One region of the Paenibacillus sp. GD4 genome, then DNA from elsewhere that is predicted to be linked to it. Evidence: a T-box and tRNA genes for the amino acid it is inferred to sense, from the RefSeq annotation. Region 1 holds a T-box; the other regions hold tRNA genes.
The links. A T-box is a leader RNA that pairs with one kind of tRNA and senses whether it is charged. The one in region 1 lies ahead of tyrS (tyrosine--tRNA ligase), so its partner is inferred to be a tRNA-Tyr.
Positions count from the first base shown of each region.

Region 2: it encodes a tRNA-Tyr, which carries the amino acid that the T-box ahead of tyrS (tyrosine--tRNA ligase) is inferred to sense. The anticodon was not compared.
Region 3: it encodes a tRNA-Tyr, which carries the amino acid that the T-box ahead of tyrS (tyrosine--tRNA ligase) is inferred to sense. The anticodon was not compared.

Region 1 covers NZ_JAVCYK010000001.1:4,724,841-4,731,928, reverse strand. The annotation lists gene RAC89_RS22355 (aminopeptidase) at 87-1,202, opposite strand; gene RAC89_RS22350 (TVP38/TMEM64 family protein) at 1,195-1,821, opposite strand; gene RAC89_RS22345 (hypothetical protein) at 1,906-2,778, opposite strand; gene rpsD (30S ribosomal protein S4) at 3,079-3,678, shown strand; gene tyrS (tyrosine--tRNA ligase) at 3,784-5,043, opposite strand; T-box leader at 5,085-5,337, opposite strand; gene RAC89_RS22330 (transglycosylase domain-containing protein) at 5,544-7,088, shown strand, end outside.
Region 2 covers NZ_JAVCYK010000002.1:1,201,946-1,209,033, reverse strand. The annotation lists rRNA gene RAC89_RS28195 (23S ribosomal RNA) at 1-1,418, shown strand, start outside; rRNA gene rrf (5S ribosomal RNA) at 1,502-1,618, shown strand; tRNA gene RAC89_RS28185 (tRNA-Ile) at 1,655-1,731, shown strand; tRNA gene RAC89_RS28180 (tRNA-Ser) at 1,790-1,878, shown strand; tRNA gene RAC89_RS28175 (tRNA-Val) at 1,978-2,053, shown strand; tRNA gene RAC89_RS28170 (tRNA-Met) at 2,070-2,146, shown strand; tRNA gene RAC89_RS28165 (tRNA-Asp) at 2,155-2,231, shown strand; tRNA gene RAC89_RS28160 (tRNA-Tyr) at 2,240-2,325, shown strand; tRNA gene RAC89_RS28155 (tRNA-His) at 2,354-2,426, shown strand; tRNA gene RAC89_RS28150 (tRNA-Gln) at 2,440-2,511, shown strand; tRNA gene RAC89_RS28145 (tRNA-Lys) at 2,522-2,594, shown strand; tRNA gene RAC89_RS28140 (tRNA-Leu) at 2,603-2,688, shown strand; tRNA gene RAC89_RS28135 (tRNA-Leu) at 2,701-2,784, shown strand; tRNA gene RAC89_RS28130 (tRNA-Gly) at 2,790-2,861, shown strand; tRNA gene RAC89_RS28125 (tRNA-Cys) at 2,876-2,946, shown strand; tRNA gene RAC89_RS28120 (tRNA-Arg) at 2,956-3,032, shown strand; tRNA gene RAC89_RS28115 (tRNA-Leu) at 3,039-3,118, shown strand; tRNA gene RAC89_RS28110 (tRNA-Pro) at 3,126-3,202, shown strand; tRNA gene RAC89_RS28105 (tRNA-Gly) at 3,206-3,279, shown strand; gene RAC89_RS28100 (hypothetical protein) at 3,387-3,527, opposite strand; gene RAC89_RS28095 (hypothetical protein) at 3,536-3,772, opposite strand; gene RAC89_RS28090 (sigma factor) at 3,830-4,120, opposite strand; gene RAC89_RS28085 (VOC family protein) at 4,398-4,520, shown strand; gene RAC89_RS28080 (VOC family protein) at 4,557-4,769, shown strand; gene RAC89_RS28075 (MFS transporter) at 4,867-6,255, opposite strand; gene RAC89_RS28070 (LysR family transcriptional regulator) at 6,366-7,088, shown strand, end outside.
Region 3 covers NZ_JAVCYK010000001.1:3,302,221-3,309,308, reverse strand. The annotation lists gene RAC89_RS15990 (sulfite exporter TauE/SafE family protein) at 1-550, shown strand, start outside; gene RAC89_RS15985 (polysaccharide deacetylase family protein) at 641-1,663, shown strand; tRNA gene RAC89_RS15980 (tRNA-Leu) at 1,723-1,802, opposite strand; tRNA gene RAC89_RS15975 (tRNA-Arg) at 1,806-1,882, opposite strand; tRNA gene RAC89_RS15970 (tRNA-Leu) at 1,903-1,988, opposite strand; tRNA gene RAC89_RS15965 (tRNA-Cys) at 1,998-2,071, opposite strand; tRNA gene RAC89_RS15960 (tRNA-Gly) at 2,085-2,159, opposite strand; tRNA gene RAC89_RS15955 (tRNA-Gln) at 2,171-2,242, opposite strand; tRNA gene RAC89_RS15950 (tRNA-His) at 2,261-2,336, opposite strand; tRNA gene RAC89_RS15945 (tRNA-Trp) at 2,359-2,432, opposite strand; tRNA gene RAC89_RS15940 (tRNA-Tyr) at 2,441-2,526, opposite strand; tRNA gene RAC89_RS15935 (tRNA-Thr) at 2,538-2,613, opposite strand; tRNA gene RAC89_RS15930 (tRNA-Phe) at 2,633-2,705, opposite strand; tRNA gene RAC89_RS15925 (tRNA-Asp) at 2,722-2,798, opposite strand; tRNA gene RAC89_RS15920 (tRNA-Met) at 2,810-2,886, opposite strand; tRNA gene RAC89_RS15915 (tRNA-Val) at 2,903-2,978, opposite strand; tRNA gene RAC89_RS15910 (tRNA-Glu) at 3,094-3,165, opposite strand; tRNA gene RAC89_RS15905 (tRNA-Ser) at 3,196-3,284, opposite strand; tRNA gene RAC89_RS15900 (tRNA-Asn) at 3,288-3,363, opposite strand; rRNA gene RAC89_RS15895 (23S ribosomal RNA) at 3,432-6,344, opposite strand; tRNA gene RAC89_RS15890 (tRNA-Ala) at 6,571-6,646, opposite strand; tRNA gene RAC89_RS15885 (tRNA-Ile) at 6,665-6,741, opposite strand; rRNA gene rrf (5S ribosomal RNA) at 6,773-6,889, opposite strand; rRNA gene RAC89_RS15875 (16S ribosomal RNA) at 7,027-7,088, opposite strand, start outside.

The DNA.
Region 1 (7,088 bases):
ATATGCGGAACATCAGAATATGTAAATCGCTTTCTTTCTTCATGATACATTGGAAAACTATAACACGCAACTACTATTTCACTCGGTTAAACCAAGTTTTCCGGGTTCAATCCCAAGAGCTCATCAATCACGAATCGGCCGTCCTTTCGGATCAGCACATCATCGAACCATACCTCGCCGCCGCCGAATTCCGGACGCTGGATCAGCACCAAATCCCAGTGAACGGCGGAACGATTTCCGTTATCGGCCGCCTCATACGCCTGCCCCGGGGTAAAATGCAGGCTTCCGGCAATTTTTTCATCGAACAGCGTATCCTTCATCGGATACAAAATGTGCGGATTGAAGCCCAGGCTGAATTCACCGATATACCGTGCTCCCTCGTCCGTGTCGAGGAGCTCATTCAAACGCTTCGTGTCGTTGGCGGTAGCCTCCACAATTTTTCCGTTCTCGAAACGGAATCGAATATTTTCATAAGTGACGCCCGAATTGACCGAAGGAGTATTATAAGAAATCGTTCCGTTGACGGAATCGCGAATCGGAGCCGAATACACTTCGCCGTCCGGAATGTTACGTCGTCCGCAGCATTTGACCGATCCGATGCCTTTGATAGAAAATGTCAGGTCTGTCCCCGGTCCGGTAATGCGAACCCGGTCCGTCCGGTTCATCAGCTGGTGCAGCGGCTCCATCGCCTCCGCCATTTTCGAATAATCGAGATTGCAAACGTCAAAATAAAATTTCTCAAACTTATCCGTACTCATGCTGGCGAGCTGGGCCATGGAAGCGTTCGGGTATCGCAACACAACCCATCTCGTATGCTTCACCCGCTGATCGAGATGAACTCTTTTCCGATAAATCCGATCGTACAACTTCATTCGATCTTCGGGAACGTCCGAGAGCTCGTTCACATTCTCGCCGGCCCGAAGAGCCACATAACAATCCATATCCTTCATTCGCTGTAAATCCATCTCCGCCCAGTGCTCGATCTGCTCTTCGGTAGCGGATTGAAGCAAGGCGCTCAGTACGGCCCGATCCTGTAAATCCACATAGGGGAAGCCGCCTCTCGCATGTACCTCTTCTATTAAGCATTTGACAATTTCCCGTTCCGACCCGATCATCTCGATAAGTACCTTCTCGCCAGGCTGAACATTTAGGGAATAGTTGACAATCCCTTTGGCTAACTGTTGCAATCTAGGATCACGCATGCGGCTTGCCATCTCCTTTAGAATCAATAGTTACATGGTTTGCATGACCGGGGAACCATTTGTTTTTGATGTAGTGCCCCAGCAGCAATAAAATAGCCAGCACAAGCAATAGGACGACCAGTCTCCCCTTGTTGTGCTGAAAATGCAGCAGATCATGTCCGATCATGGACTCCAGTAAAATCATCGGCGCTTTGCCAAGCAGCGTACCGATCATAAAATGACGAGTTCGAACCCTCATCACGGCTGAGCCCATATTGATGACGAAGGAGGGGACTACCGGTATCACACGGCTTAGCGTCATATAGAGAAGCCCATTTCGGGCAAGCCGTTCATTAAAGCTGCGAATGAAGGCGTACTTCCGCAGCCTCCTCGCTACCCATTCCCTGCCGAAATACCGAACAATGAGAAAGGCCGTGAAGGCCCCAATACATGAGAAGATATAGTTGATCAGAAAGCCGCCCCAAAAACCGAACAGCAGTACGTTCGCACCCGCCACAACAATAAACGGGATCAGCGGCAACAAAGTCTGCGCGAACACGAGGAGCGCACCGACCGCATAGCCGATCCAGCCGAGCGAGCGCATGCCTTCCGTCAGGTGCTCCGCATTCCAATGTCCCAAGAGCCAAATCCTCCCTTCTGCATCCTACCTATTGTACCACAAAAAATCCCTCAAGAGCTGAGGGACGATTGTGACAAGTTTTCATCAGGGAGCCGTTCCGATCGTGCCGCTTATGTGCTCTTTGTCATAGTCCTTAAAGTCATATTCCGCTCTCGCCGTTTCCGTCCGCTGGTTTCCATCCTGAAGGTAGGACAGCTCGCTCACCGTCGTTAACCGGCGCGGCAGCTTCGTCGTTCGGTCGACCCATAGCGTGTAGATCCCCTGCGCCTTGAGAGAGCCCAGCATTTCCTTCAAGCTTGCCTCCGAACGGCTCAGCACCTGTCTTAGCTCCGCTTCGGCCTGACCCAGCTCCGCTCGAGCCACCCCCCTGCCACGAAGCTGCTCCAGCTGCCGTTCTAAGCTGAGCTGAGCAAATTGTGCTTGAAGGCCGGAGGCAACCAGGGTTGTCATGTCCTTCTCGGAGATTTCGATGCGAAGCACCTGCTCATTCGACCGCTTTGGCTGCTCATGATCCAGCTTCACCGTTTTCTGAAGATTCGCCAGCTCCTCCAGCTTCGTTACCGGATTCCACTGCCGGTACGTTTCGCTAATGACTCCCATTGGTTCGCCTGCCGGGGCCCATTCGTCACTGATGCGCCGAAAGGTCAGGACCGGCTGCTTCAACGCTGACGATTGGGCGGTCTTACCGGCATTCAGTCCTTCTCTTATATAAAGGCGGTCCTTCCCGACCACATAGCCTTCAAAGCTCCTGCCTGCCTGTACCGTGACGCCTTGCGACACCACCTGCGTCATCCCCTGAAACGCAAATTGGTCCTTCTCGTTCAAGGCCTGAATGGAGCGCTGCAGCAGCTGCCCATAGGCAGCGGCGCTTTGTTCATTTTCCAACCCGCAGGCACTTAGCAGTAGCAGGGCGATGCCCACTGGAAAAAACCTCAGCCTGCAAATGATTGTCGACATAGGAACCTCCCTGTGACATTTTTTCTATCATTTCCCCCTTTCGGTCGATTATGCACTTGACATAGATCTCCTCTATCTTATAAAATTAGAAGTCGAGATAAACACGTCTTCAGAGCTTATTTGGAGCCGGTTTATGGCGGAAGCTTGTGTCACCCTCATTCGGTTTTATGACTGACAGGACCGCGGCTGGTTCTTCTTGTCAGGTGCTTGCCTTAGGGACAAGCTTTAAATAAAATCGGCGCAATCTTCGCCCGTATAGCATTACACAAATCATTTTCATGACAAAGGAGTCAACAATACATGTCCCGCTACACTGGTCCTAAGTTTAAATTGAGCCGTCGTCTGGGTATCTCCCTGAGCGGCACCGGCAAAGAATTGAAGCGTCCATTCCCTCCAGGTCAACACGGTCCCGGCCAACGTAAGAAGCTGTCCGGCTACGGCGTTCAATTGCAAGAAAAGCAAAAGCTTCGTCACATGTACGGTTTGAACGAGAAGCAATTCCGCAACCTGTTTGACAAAGCCACTAAGCTGCAAGGTATCGCCGGTGAGAACTTCATGTTCCTGCTGGAAAGCCGTCTGGACAACCTTGTATACCGTCTGGGTCTGTCGAACTCCCGTGCAGGTGCTCGTCAGCTCGTAGCTCACGGTCACGTAACTGTCAACGGCAAGAAGGTTGACATCGCTTCTTACCTGGTTCAAACCGGCGATGTTATCGGTCTTCGCGAAAGAAGCCGCAACTTGTCCGTAGTGAAGGAAGCTCTTGCTAACCGCAACTACCTTCCTGCTTACCTCGAGTTCAACGAAGGCGCAATGGAAGGCCGTTTCGTTCGCTTCCCTGAGCGTTCCGAGCTTGCTCAAGAGATCGACGAGAAGCAAATCGTCGAGTTCTACAGCCGTTAATATGGAGAGCCCTGGCATCCTGTGGATGCAGGGCTCTTTTTTTCTTCAGGATATAACGAAGGGCTGCTCCCGGGACAATTAAGCCCGAGAACAGCCCTTTGCTGTTTAAATAAACTTCACCATGTAGTAGTTACGCTTCCCGCGTCGGAGCACCAGGTAGCGCCCTTCGATCCGGTCATCCGAACCAATTCGCTTCTCCAAATCCGTCACCTTATTGCCGTTGATGGAAATCGCTCCGCTCTCGATATCCTGGCGCGCCTGCCGCTTGGATGGAGCCGCCTTGACCTCCACCAGCAGATCAATGAGTCCGATTTCGGTGTTTTCTGCAATCTCCGTCGACGGCACGTCCTTGAACGCTTCCTCGATTTCACTTGCATTCAGCGAACCGACATTGCCGCTAAACAGCACTTCGGAGATTTTGATCGCGCTTTGTACCGCTTCCTTGCCGTGTACCAGCTCAGTCATTTCGCTAGCCAGCACGCGCTGTGCCTCCCGTTTCTCAGGGCTTTCCTTTACCTGAAGTTCCATCTGCTCTATCTCACCAGGGCTGAGGAACGTAAAGTATTTCAGAAACTTAATGACATCATTATCGTCTGTGTTGACCCAGAACTGGTAAAATTGGTACGGCGATGTTTTCGCCGGATCGAGCCATACGGCGCCACCTGCCGTCTTTCCGAACTTCGTGCCGTCACTCTTCGTAATGAGCGGCATGGTCATGCCGAACGCTTGGCGGCTTGTCGTTTTCCCGATCAGCTCAAGACCTGCGGTGATATTCCCCCATTGGTCGCTTCCGCCGATTTGCAACGAGCAGTTGTTGTCCTCATTCAGCTTAAAGAAGTCATAAGCCTGCAAAATCATGTAGCTGAACTCGGTGAACGAAATCCCCTTCTCCAGACGGGAATCAACGGAATCCTTCGCCAGCATGTAGTTTACAGTGAAGTTTTTACCGATATCGCGTAAAAAGCCGATTACGTTCAAATTGCCCAGCCAGTCAAAGTTATTGACCATTTGAGCGGCATTGCCCTCCGCCTCAAAGCTCAAGAAACGAGATAACTGCTGTCTCAGTCTCTCCGTCCATTCCGCTACGATATCACTAGAGTTAAGCGACCTTTCGGTAGACCGTCCGCTCGGATCCCCGATCAAGCCGGTGCCTCCGCCCACAAGCGCAATCGGGATATGTCCGGCCAGCTGAAAGCGGCGCAGCGTCAGAATCGGCAGCAAATGCCCCAGGTGCAGGCTGTCCGCCGTCGGGTCGAAGCCCGCATAAAGCGCGATCGGTCCTTCATTCATTTTTTTCTCCAGACCTTCTCTGTCGGTCATTTGGTGGATCAATCCACGGAACTCCAAATCCTGCAGTAAACTCATTGGCTTCTCTCTCCTTTACAAAATAAAAAAGCCTTCTATCCCAAAGGGACGAGAAGGCTTTGAACTCGCGGTACCACCCTAATTAAAGTCCAGTTCACAAAGCGTGTAACGTAAGGACTTTCACTTGAACGGATAAGGGCCGTGAACCCGATAGAGACTACTGCACGCTTAGCGTGGTTCCCCTCTTCTGCTCCGGACGGTAATTCGGCATAAGGGCTGCCACCGGTTCACACCAGCCACCGGCTCTCTGCTTGACTTGCACCTTACCCTACTCATGTCCATCAACGCATTCCATATGTTAACGTTATTTATACCACAACGTCGAAACGGTTGTCAAACCCGTAGTTCCTAGTTCCTATAGTGTATTGCATAAGCGGCCTCGAGAGTTCATCATCCGGTTATCGGCCGGCAGGTCATAAGAACGTTTGTGTCCATCCATGCGTCACTGTGGTATAATGGGAAAGAATGCTTTTTTTACTTATCGGAGGGACTTGTATTCTATGGAGACAGAAAAGAAGCGAACTGATTATAAAAAAATATTTCTGAGAATCGGTAAATACTGCTGGATCACCTTCAAGGTGCTGTTCGTCATCGGTCTGCTTGGCGGCTTTCTCGCCGGCGGCGCAGGCTTTGGGTATATCACCGCGCTGGTAAAAGACGATCCTGTTCGAAGCAAGGAAATGATGATGGAACAGATGCAGGATAACGCCCTGACCGGTTTCGTTTATTTCCGTGACGATGAGGTCGTCGGTCAGCTTCGTTCGGAGGAGGACCGCCGCCTCGCCGAAATCAATGATATTCCGCAGGTGGTGCTTGATGCGGTATTCGCCATTGAAGACAATGAGTTCTACAATCATATCGGCATCGATTTCAAGGGGCTGGCGCGGGCGGTCGTTCAGAAGCTGCTGAATCAGGATGTGCAAACCGGCGGAAGTACGATCACACAGCAGCTGGCACGCCGTGTCTTCCTGACGCTGGACCGGGATGACAGCCGGAAGGCCAAGGAAATCTTCCTGTCCCTACGGCTCGAGCGCCTTATGTCCAAGGAGGAGATTCTGCTTGCCTACTTGAACAAAATTCCTTACGGCAACGGTGCAGCCGGGTACGGGCTGTATGGCATCAAAGCTGCAGCCAAGGGAGTCTTTAACATTGAGGACCTGAAGGAAATCAATGTGGCCCAGGCGGCTTATCTGGCCGGACTTCCGCAGCAGCCAAGCAATTACTCTACGTTCACGAGCCGCGGGCAATTTGACGGCGCTGCCTTCAAGCGTGCCGTACAGCGCCAGCAGCTTGTTCTAAAGCGGATGCTGGAGGAAAACAAGATCACGGAGCAGCAGTATCAGGAGGCGCTCGCCTTCGACCTGAAGAGCTCGCTTGCCGAGCCGCAGAAGAAGGCTTACACTACCTACCCTTACCTCATGATCGAGGTGGAGAAGGAAGCGGCCAAGGCTCTGCTGCAGGTACAGGAACCGAAGCTGGATCCGCAGAAAAATCCCGAGGCCTATAATGAAGCGCTGAAAAATATGCAAAGCCAGCTGTCCCGCGGCGGCTACCATGTTTATACCACGATTGACAAGCAGATTTACGAGGCGCTGCGCGCTATTGCCGACGAGCCGAAAAACTTTTCTCCGGACGATCCGACGAAAGGCATAGAGCAGATCGGAGCGGTCATGATGGAAAGCAAGACGGGCGCCATTCTGGCTATGATTGAGGGCCGCGACTTTACCAAAGGACAGCTGAACCATGCCACTCAAGCATTCAGGCAGCCCGGGTCTACGATGAAGCCGGTCGCCGCGTACATACCTGCTATGGAAAAGGGCTTGATTCAGCCCGCATCCGTCATCGATGACGTTCCGCTTATTTTGAAGGACGGAACAAAAGCCGGCTACCATATTCCCGAGAACTGGGATGACGGCTATCACGGCTTGATTACGGCGAGGAGAGCATTAAATCAATCGTATAATATTCCTGCCATCAAGCTGTTTGTGGAGGACGTGGGCATTCAGCAGGCTTGGGAATTCGCCAAAAAAATGGGCATCCAGTCC
Region 2 (7,088 bases), on a different contig from region 1:
TCCGTCCAAGCAGCGAGGCTGGTTAGTAGGCAAATCCGCTAACCGAAAGGCTGGGCTGTGATGGGGAGCGAAATTCAAGTAGCGAAGGTCATGAGTTCAAGCTGCCAAGAAAAGCCTCTAGCCAGGGAGAAGGTGCCCGTACCGCAAACCGACACAGGTAGGCGAGCAGAGCATGCTAAGGCGCTCGGAAGAACTCTCGTTAAGGAACTCGGCAAAATGACCCCGTAACTTCGGGAGAAGGGGTGCCTCGGTAGGGTGAATAGCCCGAGGGGGCCGCAGTGAAAAGGCCCAAGCGACTGTTTAGCAAAAACACAGGTCTGTGCGAAGCCGCAAGGCGAAGTATACGGGCTGACGCCTGCCCGGTGCTGGAAGGTTAAGGGGAGCGGTTAGGGGTTAAACCCGAAGCTGTGAACCGAAGCCCCAGTAAACGGCGGCCGTAACTATAACGGTCCTAAGGTAGCGAAATTCCTTGTCAGGTAAATTCTGACCCGCACGAATGGCGTAACGACTTGGGCGCTGTCTCGACGAGAGATCCGGTGAAATTTTAATACCTGTGAAGATGCAGGTTACCCGCGACAAGACGGAAAGACCCCATGGAGCTTTACTGCAGCTTGATATTGGACTTTGGTACGATCTGTACAGGATAGGTGGGAGCCTAGGAAGCCGGAGCGCCAGCTTCGGTGGAGGCGCCGTTGGGATACCACCCTGATCGTATCGGAGTTCTAACCTGGCACCCTGATCGGGTGCGGGGACAGTGTCAGGTAGGCAGTTTGACTGGGGCGGTCGCCTCCTAAAGAGTAACGGAGGCGCCCCAAGGTTCCCTCAGAATGGTTGGAAATCATTCGAAGAGTGCAAAGGCATAAGGGAGCTTGACTGCGAGACGTACAGGTCGAGCAGGGACGAAAGTCGGGCTTAGTGATCCGGTGGTACCGAATGGAAGGGCCATCGCTCAACGGATAAAAGCTACCCTGGGGATAACAGGCTTATCTCCCCCAAGAGTCCACATCGACGGGGAGGTTTGGCACCTCGATGTCGGCTCATCGCATCCTGGGGCTGAAGTAGGTCCCAAGGGTTGGGCTGTTCGCCCATTAAAGCGGTACGCGAGCTGGGTTCAGAACGTCGTGAGACAGTTCGGTCCCTATCTGTCGCGGGCGTAGGAAATTTGAGAGGAGCTGTCCTTAGTACGAGAGGACCGGGATGGACGTACCGCTGGTGTACCAGTTGTCTCGCCAGAGGCACGGCTGGATAGCCAAGTACGGAAGGGATAAGCGCTGAAAGCATCTAAGCGTGAAGCCCCCCTCAAGATGAGATTTCCCAGTATGTAAGACCCCTTGTAGACGACGAGGTGGATAGGTTCGGGGTGGAAGCGCGGCAACGTGTGGAGCTGACGAATACTAATCGGTCGAGGGCTTATCCTATAAAGCATATGACATTTGCTGAAGTTTCGAATCCAGTTTTCAAGGTGCAAGCCTTGATGGATATTTTCTAACGAAAAATCCGGTTTGGTGATGATGGCGGAAGGGAACCACGCGTACCCATACCGAACACGACCGTTAAGCCTTCCAGCGTCGATGGTACTTGGACCGAAGGGTCCTGGGAGAGTAGAACGTCGCCAAGCACGAGCTCCCACGTTTGTGGGAGTTTTTAGTTTCAAGGGCCCTTAGCTCAGCTGGTTAGAGCGCACCCCTGATAAGGGTGAGGTCGGTGGTTCGAGTCCACTAGGGCCCACCAACACTCGACAGATTATCGAGCTGTAACAAGTTCGAGTTCTATTCGGGAAGCCATATATGGAGAAGTGTCCGAGCTGGCCGAAGGAGCACGATTGGAAATCGTGTAGGCGTCACAAGCGTCTCGAGGGTTCGAATCCCTCCTTCTCCGTTTGAAGGCCCGTTGGTCAAGGGATTAAGAAGCTTCGATAGCGATACTTCGCATCTTATCAGACAGTGATGAGTATCCCCTACGGGTCACCCCACATCTGGAGGCTTAGCTCAGCTGGGAGAGCATCTGCCTTACAAGCAGAGGGTCGGCGGTTCGATCCCGTCAGCCTCCACCATATAAGAAATACACGACGCGGGGTGGAGCAGCCCGGTAGCTCGTCGGGCTCATAACCCGAAGGCCGCAGGTTCAAATCCTGCCCCCGCAACCAATTATCGCGGAGCCGTGGTGTAGAGGCCTAACATGCCTGCCTGTCACGCAGGAGACCGCGGGTTCGAATCCCGTCGGCTCCGCCATTTCACACGGAGGCTTAGCGAAGTGGCCAAACGCAGCAGACTGTAAATCTGTTCTCGTACGAGTTCGGTGGTTCGAATCCATCAGCCTCCACCAGTTAGTTTTTGACTCCCTTACTTTTATGGCGGTCGTGGCGAAGTGGCTAACGCACCGGATTGTGGCTCCGGCATTCGAGGGTTCAATTCCCTTCGATCGCCCTTTAATCAGTAGTGGGGATTAGCCAAGCGGTAAGGCAACGGACTTTGACTCCGTCATGCCTAGGTTCGAATCCTAGATCCCCAGTGTATCTCATGAGTCATTAGCTCAGTCGGTAGAGCACCTGACTTTTAATCAGGGTGTCGTAGGTTCGAGTCCTACATGACTCACTTTTTATGCGGTTGTGGTGGAATGGCAGACACGCTATCTTGAGGGGGTAGTGGGCGTACGCTCGTGGAGGTTCGAGTCCTCTCAACCGCACCATCAACTCTATATGCAGTCGTGGCGGAATTGGCAGACGCGCTAGATTCAGGTTCTAGTGGTGTAACAGCCGTGGAGGTTCGAGTCCTCTCGACTGCATTCTTGCGGAAGTGGCTCAGTGGTAGAGCATCGCCTTGCCAAGGCGAGGGTCGCGGGTTCGAGTCCCGTCTTCCGCTTTGGTTTTTCTTTTGGCACCATAGCCAAGTGGTAAGGCAGAGCTCTGCAAAAGCTTTACCCCCAGTTCGAATCTGGTTGGTGCCTTTCTTTCATGTGCCCTTAGCTCAGCCGGATAGAGCGTTTGACTACGAATCAAAAGGTCGGGAGTTCGAATCTCTCAGGGCACGCCATAATAAGCCGGTATGGCGGAATTGGCAGACGCGCGCGACTCAAAATCGTGAGGGAAACCGTGGGGGTTCAAGTCCCTCTACCGGCATATATTTCGGGACGTAGCTCAGCTTGGTAGAGCACCTGGTTTGGGACCAGGGGGTCGCATGTTCAAATCGTGTCGTCCCGACCATGTGCGGATGTAGTTCAATGGTAGAACTCCAGCCTTCCAAGCTGGTAGCGTGGGTTCGATTCCCATCATCCGCTCCATTACATACAAAAAATACAGCCGCGGAGGTTATCCGCGGCTTTTTTGATTTTCTGCGTGCCTACCCGGTCTGAGTCTGGTTAGAATTGTTTTCATGCTGCAGCGGCTTTCAATCGTTCAAAACGGCAATGTCGATTTGACGAAACCGTTCTTGATCGGCAATCATGTCGATCTCGGTGATCTTGCCATTCGCTACCTTAAGTTCGAGCAAGAAGAGCAGTCTTCCGCGAGGAGCTACGATGGCGCCCACAGATCCGTTCACAAGCACCGGTCCGCACCCTGGGCACGACCAGCGAATTGCTTGGCCACCGCTTCCGAGCCTAGAACAACCGGAACACTGGCTACCGGCGCAAAGCGGTGTCGTTCCGGAGCACGACATTCGGGCCAATACCGTGAGAAGCTTCCTAAAGTCACCGCCGCGCGATGCGGCAAGGAACGCTTCGACAAGCTCTCGTTTTTGCTTGAGCTCCGCTGTTCCCGAGATTGAACCGACACCCTGAACCCGTCGGCGCGCACGGCTCGCAAGCTGTCTTGCTGAGGCCTCGTTACGCCCTATAATGGGAGCGATCTTCGAGAAAGCATCGCAAGACCGACTAAATCAGCCATTAGCGCTTCGTGCTCAGGGTCGCTTCCGTCATGTCGACTAGTAACCGGTTCGGGCAGACCCACCTTTGCAAGTTCCTCCCGCCTCGTTTTACGAGATCGCAGCATATCAAGACATACTCTGGAGACGATGGTTGTCAGCCATCCCCCCATATTTTCGACTCCGCTAGTATTGGTGCGACTAAGACGTATCCATGACTCTTGTACAGCGTCGTCCGCTTCGCTTAGAGATCCCAACATCCGGTATGCCGCCGCCTGCAGGTGATATCGGTGCGACTCGAACTGTTCCGCAAGCCAGTTGCAATCGTCCATGTGCACATTCCTTCCTTATTTCCATTTACTTATATGTCGTATGCAACTCAGGAGATGTGACGGGATGTTCGCAAAAGTTTATTACCGAATCCGGTCACGTTATCCAGCCCACTTCCGACATAGTAAGTGACAAGGGAAACCGGCCGGTATGAAAAAAATCATCGGTGTCCCGGTTAATAATATGTAAACTAAGGAAATGGTTGTTGTGAGTACGAGTTTGATCCCTTTTCTTGAAATGGACCGCAGCGCTAATCAGGCTATCGATTTTTACGTGAATGCGCTGGATGCCAAGGTTGTCTATGCACTGCTATTTGGCGATATGCCGTGAAATCCGGACGCCCTGCTGCCTCCTGAAAAGAAAGACTTGATCAACTTCGCCGTCTTAAAGATCGGTGATACGGTGACCATCGTAGTTCAAACCAACGACAAAGACGAAGCTACCCAATATTCTGAGGCATGGAAAGAGGGCGGTCAAGTCAACGAAACGCTGCAAGCAAGTTTCTTCAGCCCCGCTTATGGCAATGTAACCGATAAATTCGGTGTCACCTTCCGGATCCTAGCCAAAGGTCGCCAGTGATTTTCCCTCAAAGTCCTCCTTGCACGAACTGCCGGAAAGGCAGCGGCTCTTTCACATATTCTGAGGAAGGGTCGCTTGTTTTATAAACCGGAAATACCTAAGGGGACTCCTTCAATTGATTTGACTCCCGGCGCCGCCAACAAATGATTACCAAGGACATGGCAACTACCGTGAGGATCATCCCAAGCACCCGAAATCCCCCGAAGCTGAACTTATCTCCCATTACGATGCCAATCAGCAACGAAGAGAGAATGGTTCCCAGGTATCTTGATGTATTGAATAATCCGGAGGCTACACCGATTATTTCCTTTGGGGCACTCTGGAACAAAGCCGCTTGCATACCGACATTGTTCAACCCGTTGCTGACACCGAATGCAGCTAAAGCCAAACACACACTGATAACCGATGAAGCTTGATTCAATGTCACGATCCATACTGACCCCAAGGTCATCAGGATTGCCGATACGAGCAATGCCGGGCGGGGTCCTGATTTATCGACCCATCGTCCTGCCAGCGGAGAAGCAATGAGCGAGCACAAACCTAAGCTTAACATGAGAATCCCTGTATGGAGCTCGCTGACGTGACGTACTATTTGCAAATAAGAGGGAAGCCCGAAAAAGACCGAGTAAAAAAGTACATTAACAAGCATGAATTCGACATTGATCCAAGTCATCGCTGGATAGTTTGCAAATGTCCGCAAAGGAACAAAGGGCGAAGCCGTTTGAAGCTCATGCCGAATGAAAGCTCCCAGTAGAGCAAGCCCTATCAGTCCGATAACGACACTTGTTAATGAAACTTGTCCGGATGATTTTACCGACAGTAGTCCAATGAGCAGGGCAACCAGCCCCAATGTGAAGAGCAGGATTCCAGACGCGTCAATGAGTTCAAGCCATTTACGCAAGGGCCTGTTACGTCCAGTGGATGTTGTCGGTTCGCCCTTAGGAATTGTAATGGAAGCGAATAGAAAGCTTGCCGCCACGAAAGGAATATTGACGAAAAAAATAGCAGACCAGTCCCACAAGTGGATCAACATCCCGCCAACAAAGGGTCCGATAGCTGCCGCTCCGGATAGGAATACGGATAAAACCGACAGCGCAGTCGCTTGGTTCTCTTGAATATGAATTCGTACAATTACCATTCCAACCGCAACCATCATACTTGTCCCGATGGATTGTACAATACGGAAAACGATGAGCCACCCAAAGCTTGGCGATAGCGGTGCTAATAATGAAGCAACAAAGGCTACAACAAGTCCGGTAAGAAATATTTTCTTGCGGCCAAATAAGTCGCTGGCTTTTCCCATGACGGGCTGCGCGATAGCACTTGCGATGTAGAAAGAAAAAATAATCCAGGAAACAACAGTGAAGTCAAGCTGGTACACATGCTGCAGCCTTGGAATAGCAACGGAAACCATTGAAGAATTTAATGGATTGAGCAGTATCCCCAGTCCGACGGAAATCATTAACCTTCTGCTGTGAGCATTCATTTTTGAGTCCCCCCTATGTCCTGATGACATCGTACTTGAAACGGAATATTTATTCCAACGCATTTCATGTTATAATTTCATAGACTTGAAGGAATAAGCGGGGAGACAAAATGGAACTTCTTCAATTGCAGTATTTTCTCACAGTTGCACGATTGGAGCATGTAACTGAAGCGGCTCGAAGTCTGCACGTTACTCAATCGTCGCTAAGCAAAACGATTCAACGCCTGGAGGAGGATCTAGGGGTCCCTCTATTCGATCGGACAGGGAGGAAGCTGCGGCTTAATGAGTTCGGAAGCAAATTCCTTCGCCGCGCGGAAAGAGCTTTGTTTGAATTGGAGCAGGGGAAGCAGGAGATTAGCGATATGTCCGGCCCGGAATACGGCACAATCGAGCTGGCGGTAACAAGCGCAAGCGCGCTGCCCAATATCCTTCGAGAGTTTCGGAATAAGCATCCTCAAATCCAATTTCACGTGCAAATGCTGACCACAAAAGAAATGGTTACGCTTCTTCATCGAGGCGAGGTCGATTTCTGCTTATCTTCACCTCCGATACAAGGGGAAGACATTGAATGCCAGATCGTGTTCATCGCCCCTATTCTTGTAGCTGTACCCAAGGGGCACCGGCTGTCAGACCGAAGCAGCGTTTCCCTGGCGGAACTTAAGGATGAATGGTTTGTCGGTGTAAAGAAAGGCTACCGTGTCCGCGATTTAGTAGACTCCGTATGCCAATCAGCTGGATTTACTCCTAACTATGTCTACGAGGGAAATGAACCTGCCAGGCTAACAACTCTTGTGGAAGCCGGGATTGGCATTGCCTTCATACCAGGCACGGCA
Region 3 (7,088 bases), 1.4 Mb from region 1:
CATGCTTGGCTCTTATACTACACAATTCGTGAATGCGAAATCCTTTCAGCTTAGCTTCGGGTTCTTCATGCTGGCGATGGCGATCCTAATGATTCTTCGCGATAAGCTAAAGCCATTGAATGTGAAATGGGGCATCCAACGTACCTATACCGACGCAAGCGGCCAGAGCTTTGAATATGGCTACAGCATTCTCCCAGCCCTGCTCATCGGCTTAGGTGTCGGGTTTATATCCGGATTGTTTGGCATTGGCGGTGGCTCGCTTTTTGTGCCGGCTATGGTTCTGCTGTTTCGTTACCCGCCCCACGTTGCTACTGCTACCTCCATGTTCGTTATTTTCCTCTCCTCCCTCACAGGGACCTTCACCAAGCTAAGCTTAGGAGAGGTAGATCTATGGATGGTATTGGGGTTAGCTCCAAGTGCAATTGTCGGTGGCTGGCTCGGAGCCAAGATCGCCGGGAAGCTCAGCAGTAAAAAGCTGCTCTGGGTTCTGCGCATTACATTCCTTATTGTGGCTCTCAAAATGATTTATGAAGGCATTTTCTTAACCTGATACAGAAAGTCGCACAACACATGTTGTTTCAGGATAATCTCCCCGGTTTCGTCAAAAACTAAACCGACAATGCCAAAGGAGGAGAAGATCTTGGAGCGTTCTAACATGCGGTGTGCGACTTTTGCTTTCTTACTCCTTGCTATGACCTTATGCTCTTGTTCCCAAACAACGCGTCCTGCTCCACAGACATCACCTCAGCAGTCGAAGGAGTATTTCCCGGACGCGCTGCAGCAGCCTGACAATATGGTTTCTCCTCAATCGGAGGAGCGAATAGGTGCCTCACCCGTTTCGGAAGCCCCAAAGGTACTGCCGGAACAACCCGCACCGGTTCCGCAACCCGAAGCAGCGCCCGTTCCTGCCCCAATCAAGGAACCCAAACCGCCTGCTCCTCAAAAGCGTGAGAAAAAGCAAGAAAAGCCTGTCTCTCAACAGAAACAGGTCTCGTCAACAAGAAAGCTATCTTTATCTCAACTTGTTAGGAAGTACCCAGATCTCTTACTTTTAAAGGGCTCCTCAAGCTCCAAAAAAGTTGCCCTTACCTTTGACGACGCACCGGATACAACCTTTACTCCCCAAGTTCTGGATACATTGAAAAAACACAAGGTAAAGGCCACTTTCTTCCTTGTCGGAACTCAAGCGGCCAAGCATCCGGATATGGTAAAGCGGATTGTCAGCGAAGGTCATGTGATCGGAAACCATACATATGACCATAAGCTGCTTACGAAATTGTCGGATGATGCCTTCCAGCAGGAAATTATGAGAACCCAATCGATACTAGAGAAGCTCTGCGGCTATACACCACGTCTTATCCGACCACCTTATGGGGAAATCAGCGAATCCCAGCTGTTATGGGCCTCTGAGCATAATTACCGTATAGTCAATTGGAATGTGGATTCCAACGACTGGCGCCAGCTGTCAGAATCGCAAGTTTCAGACAATATTTTGAAACATACCAAAGCGGGTTCTATTGTGCTCCAGCATTCCGGCGGCGGTCCGGGACAAGATCTTTCCGGCACGGTGAACGCCCTGCCTCATGTCATCCAAACACTACAGTCACGCGGGTATAAGCTTGTCACGTTACCGGATCTGCTCGGCGAATCCAGGAAAAAGTAAGATTTCTTACATGGAAAAAAGCCCGGGAATCTTATTAGATAAGATTCTCGGGCTTTTGATGCCGGTGAAGGGACTCGAACCCCCACGGTTTCCCTCACGATTTTGAGTCGCGCGCGTCTGCCAATTCCGCCACACCGGCTAATGGCGTGCCCTAAGAGATTCGAACTCCTGACCTTTTGATTCGTAGTCAAACGCTCTATCCGGCTGAGCTAAGGGCACACAATATGAAGTTGCTAAAGTGCCGAAGACCGGACTTGAACCGGTACGGTGGTCACCCACCGCAGGATTTTAAGTCCTGTGCGTCTGCCGATTCCGCCACTCCGGCTTAAAAGAATGGAGGCGCCACCCAGATTCGAACTGGGGGTAAAGCTTTTGCAGAGCTCTGCCTTACCACTTGGCTATGGCGCCATGAAAAAAATTATGGAGCGGAAGACGGGACTCGAACCCGCGACCCTCGCCTTGGCAAGGCGATGCTCTACCACTGAGCCACTTCCGCATAATATAAAACTGGGGATCTAGGATTCGAACCTAGGCATGACGGAGTCAAAGTCCGTTGCCTTACCGCTTGGCTAATCCCCATCAAAGGTTTAATTAAAATGGGGCGATCGAAGGGAATTGAACCCTCGAATGTCGGAGCCACAATCCGATGCGTTAGCCACTTCGCCACGACCGCCACAGCTGAGACAGAAAAAAATTGGCAGGGGCAGCAGGAATCGAACCCACACCAAAGGTTTTGGAGACCTTTGTTCTACCTTTAAACTATGCCCCTAAATGAACTGGTGGAGGCTGATGGATTCGAACCACCGAACTCGTACGAGAACAGATTTACAGTCTGCTGCGTTTGGCCACTTCGCTAAGCCTCCAGGTAAAGCAATGGTGCCGCCGAGAGGACTTGAACCCCCAACCTACTGATTACAAGTCAGTTGCTCTACCAATTGAGCTACAGCGGCAAGTATGAAATTATAAAGGTGGCTCGGGACGGAATCGAACCGCCGACACGAGGATTTTCAGTCCTCTGCTCTACCGACTGAGCTACCGAGCCTAGTTAAAATAAAAAATGGCGGAGCCGACGGGATTCGAACCCGCGGTCTCCTGCGTGACAGGCAGGCATGTTAGGCCTCTACACCACGGCTCCGCAATAAAAATTGGTTGCGGGGGCAGGATTTGAACCTGCGGCCTTCGGGTTATGAGCCCGACGAGCTACCGGGCTGCTCCACCCCGCGTCGTGTAAATCTTATATGGTGGAGGCTGACGGGATCGAACCGCCGACCCTCTGCTTGTAAGGCAGATGCTCTCCCAGCTGAGCTAAGCCTCCAGGTATTGCTATGACCCGTAGGGGATACTCATCACTACGTGATGAGACTGCGAAGTATCGCTATCGAAGCTTATGCTCCGACGAACCCAAGGGTTCTCATTAAAGGGTATTGCTATGACCCGTAGGGGATTCGAACCCCTGTTACCTCCGTGAAAGGGAGGTGTCTTAACCCCTTGACCAACGGGCCTTATAACTCTTTCTTAATAAGGTATTGCTACGGAGAGAGAGGGATTCGAACCCTCGAGACGCTTGTGACGCCTACACGATTTCCAATCGTGCTCCTTCGGCCAGCTCGGACACCTCTCCATATGGCTCCCCGAACAGGACTCGAACCTGTGACAACTCGATTAACAGTCGAGTGCTCTACCAACTGAGCTATCAGGGAATAATGTTTCAAAGCGACTTGCGCCTTGAAAACTGGATTCGAAACTTCAGCAAATGTCATATGCTTTATAGGATAAGCCCTCGACCGATTAGTATTCGTCAGCTCCACACGTTGCCGCGCTTCCACCCCGAACCTATCTACCTCGTCGTCTACAAGGGGTCTTACATACTGGGAAATCTCATCTTGAGGGGGGCTTCACGCTTAGATGCTTTCAGCGCTTATCCCTTCCGTACTTGGCTATCCAGCCGTGCCTCTGGCGAGACAACTGGTACACCAGCGGTACGTCCATCCCGGTCCTCTCGTACTAAGGACAGCTCCTCTCAAATTTCCTACGCCCGCGACAGATAGGGACCGAACTGTCTCACGACGTTCTGAACCCAGCTCGCGTACCGCTTTAATGGGCGAACAGCCCAACCCTTGGGACCTACTTCAGCCCCAGGATGCGATGAGCCGACATCGAGGTGCCAAACCTCCCCGTCGATGTGGACTCTTGGGGGAGATAAGCCTGTTATCCCCAGGGTAGCTTTTATCCGTTGAGCGATGGCCCTTCCATTCGGTACCACCGGATCACTAAGCCCGACTTTCGTCCCTGCTCGACCTGTTTGTCTCGCAGTCAAGCTCCCTTATGCCTTTGCACTCTTCGAATGATTTCCAACCATTCTGAGGGAACCTTGGGGCGCCTCCGTTACTCTTTAGGAGGCGACCGCCCCAGTCAAACTGCCTACCTGACACTGTCCCCACACCAGCTAATGGTGCCAGGTTAGAACTCCGATACGATCAGGGTGGTATCCCAACGGCGCCTCCACCGAAGCTGGCGCTCCGGCTTCCTAGGCTCCCACCTATCCTGTACAGATCGTACCAAAGTCCAATATCAAGCTGCAGTAAAGCTCCATGGGGTCTTTCCGTCTTGTCGCGGGTAACCTGCATCTTCACAGGTATTAAAATTTCACCGGATCTCTCGTCGAGACAGCGCCCAAGTCGTTACGCCATTCGTGCGGGTCAGAATTTACCTGACAAGGAATTTCGCTACCTTAGGACCGTTATAGTTACGGCCGCCGTTTACTGGGGCTTCGGTTCACAGCTTCGGGTTTAACCCCTAACCGCTCCCCTTAACCTTCCAGCACCGGGCAGGCGTCAGCCCGTATACTTCGCCTTGCGGCTTCGCACAGACCTGTGTTTTTGCTAAACAGTCGCTTGGGCCTTTTCACTGCGGCCCCCTCGGGCTATTCACCCTACCGAGGCACCCCTTCTCCCGAAGTTACGGGGTCATTTTGCCGAGTTCCTTAACGAGAGTTCTTCCGAGCGCCTTAGCATGCTCTGCTCGCCTACCTGTGTCGGTTTGCGGTACGGGCACCTTCTCCCTGGCTAGAGGCTTTTCTTGGCAGCTTGAACTCATGACCTTCGCTACTTGAATTTCGCTCCCCATCACAGCCCAGCCTTACGGTTAGCGGATTTGCCTACTAACCAGCCTCGCTGCTTGGACGGACATCCATCAGTCCGCGTCACTATCCTTCTGCGTCACCCCATTGCTCATAACGGTTCACGGTGGTACAGGAATTTCAACCTGTTGTCCTTCGACTACGCCTTTCGGCCTCGCCTTAGGTCCCGACTTACCCTGAGCGGACGAACCTTCCTCAGGAACCCTTAGGCTTACGGCGGACAAGATTCTCACTTGTCTTTTCGTTACTCATACCGGCATTCTCACTTGTAACCGCTCCAGCTGTCCTCACGATCAACCTTCACCGCTGTTACAACGCTCCCCTACTGCCCATAATTGGACTCATAGCTTCGGTGGTGTGTTTAGCCCCGTTACATTTTCGGCGCAGAGTCACTCGACCAGTGAGCTATTACGCACTCTTTCAATGGTGGCTGCTTCTAAGCCAACATCCTGGTTGTCTTTGCAACTCCACATCCTTTCCCACTTAACACACACTTGGGGACCTTAGCTGATGATCTGGGCTGTTTCCCTCTTGACAATGGATCTTAGCACTCACTGTCTGACTCCCGGGTTAAAGTCTGCGGCATTCAGAGTTTGACTGGACTTGGTAACCCTTGGCGGGCCCCGCACCCAATCAGTGCTTTACCTCCGCGACTCATCACCCGAGGCTAGCCCTAAAGCTATTTCGGGGAGAACCAGCTATCTCCGAGTTCGATTGGAATTTCTCCGCTACCCCCACCTCATCCCCGAATTTTTCAACATTCGTGGGTTCGGGCCTCCAGTGCGTGTTACCGCACCTTCACCCTGGACAGGGGTAGATCACACGGTTTCGGGTCTACGTCTACGTACTTATTCGCCCTATTCAGACTCGCTTTCGCTGCGGCTCCGGCTTCTCACCTTAACCTTGCGCGTAAACGTAACTCGCCGGTTCATTCTACAAAAGGCACGCCATCACTCATTAACGAGCTCTGACTTCTTGTAAGCACACGGTTTCAGGTTCTTTTTCACTCCGCTCCCGCGGTTCTTTTCACCTTTCCCTCACGGTACTGCTTCACTATCGGTCACCAGGGAGTATTTAGCCTTGGCAGATGGTCCTGCCGGATTCCGACGGGGTTTCACGTGTCCCGCCGTACTCAGGATCCGTCTAGAGTCTCGGTTGCTTTCGGTTACGGGGCTGTTACCCACTTTGGCCGGCCTTTCCAGACCTGTTCGCCTACCAACCTGCACTCACATTGACGTCCTACAACCCCAAGGGGCAAGCCCCTTGGTTTGGGCTGTTCCGCTTTCGCTCGCCGCTACTGACGGAATCACTTTTGTTTTCTTTTCCTGAGGGTACTTAGATGTTTCAGTTCCCCTCGTCTGCCTCCTACACAGCTATGTATTCACTGTGTGGTACGTGAGTATTACCTCACGCGGGTTCCCCCATTCGGACATCCCCGGATCAAAGCCTGCTTACGGCTCCCCGAGGCATTTCGTCGTTCGCCACGTCCTTCTTCGGCTCCTGGTGCCTAGGCATCCTCCGTGTGCTCTTATTAGCTTAACCAATCGTTCGAATGATCTTGGTTCTCCGTTCCGTTGCGCTACGCACAAAGTCACTCCAAACTCAAGACATTCTCACTAGCAGCTAAAAGATTGATGATTTCGCATGCGCTCAATCATCACATCGTATAGATGTTTCGACATTTTGCTTTGTTTCGATATCCAGTTTTCAAGGAACAAGCGGAAAAACATCTTACCACGCTGCTACCGAAGTATCAAGTGGTAGGTTATGGTGGAGCCAAGCGGGATCGAACCGCTGACCTCCTGCTTGCAAGGCAGGCGCTCTCCCAGCTGAGCTATGGCCCCAAGAAAGTATTAAGTTTATGGTGGGCCCTAGTGGACTCGAACCACCGACCTCACCCTTATCAGGGGTGCGCTCTAACCAGCTGAGCTAAGGGCCCATATTACTATATGATCCACCAAAGTGGAATCGCTTGGCGACGTTCTACTCTCCCAGGACCCTTCGGTCCAAGTACCATCGACGCTGGAAGGCTTAACGGTCGTGTTCGGTATGGGTACGCGTGGTTCCCTTCCGCCATCATCACCAAACGATTTACTTGAAAGGCATTGCACCTTTCAAAACTGAACAACGAGGAGAGTGAGCTCGCTGCAACTGTTACATCGCGGAACGATGTCAGTTGTCAGCTATTATGTCCGATGGCCTGCAGCCATCATGGACTCCATAGAAAGGAGGTGATCCAGCCGCACCTTCCGATACGGCTACCTTGTTACGACTTCACCCCAATCA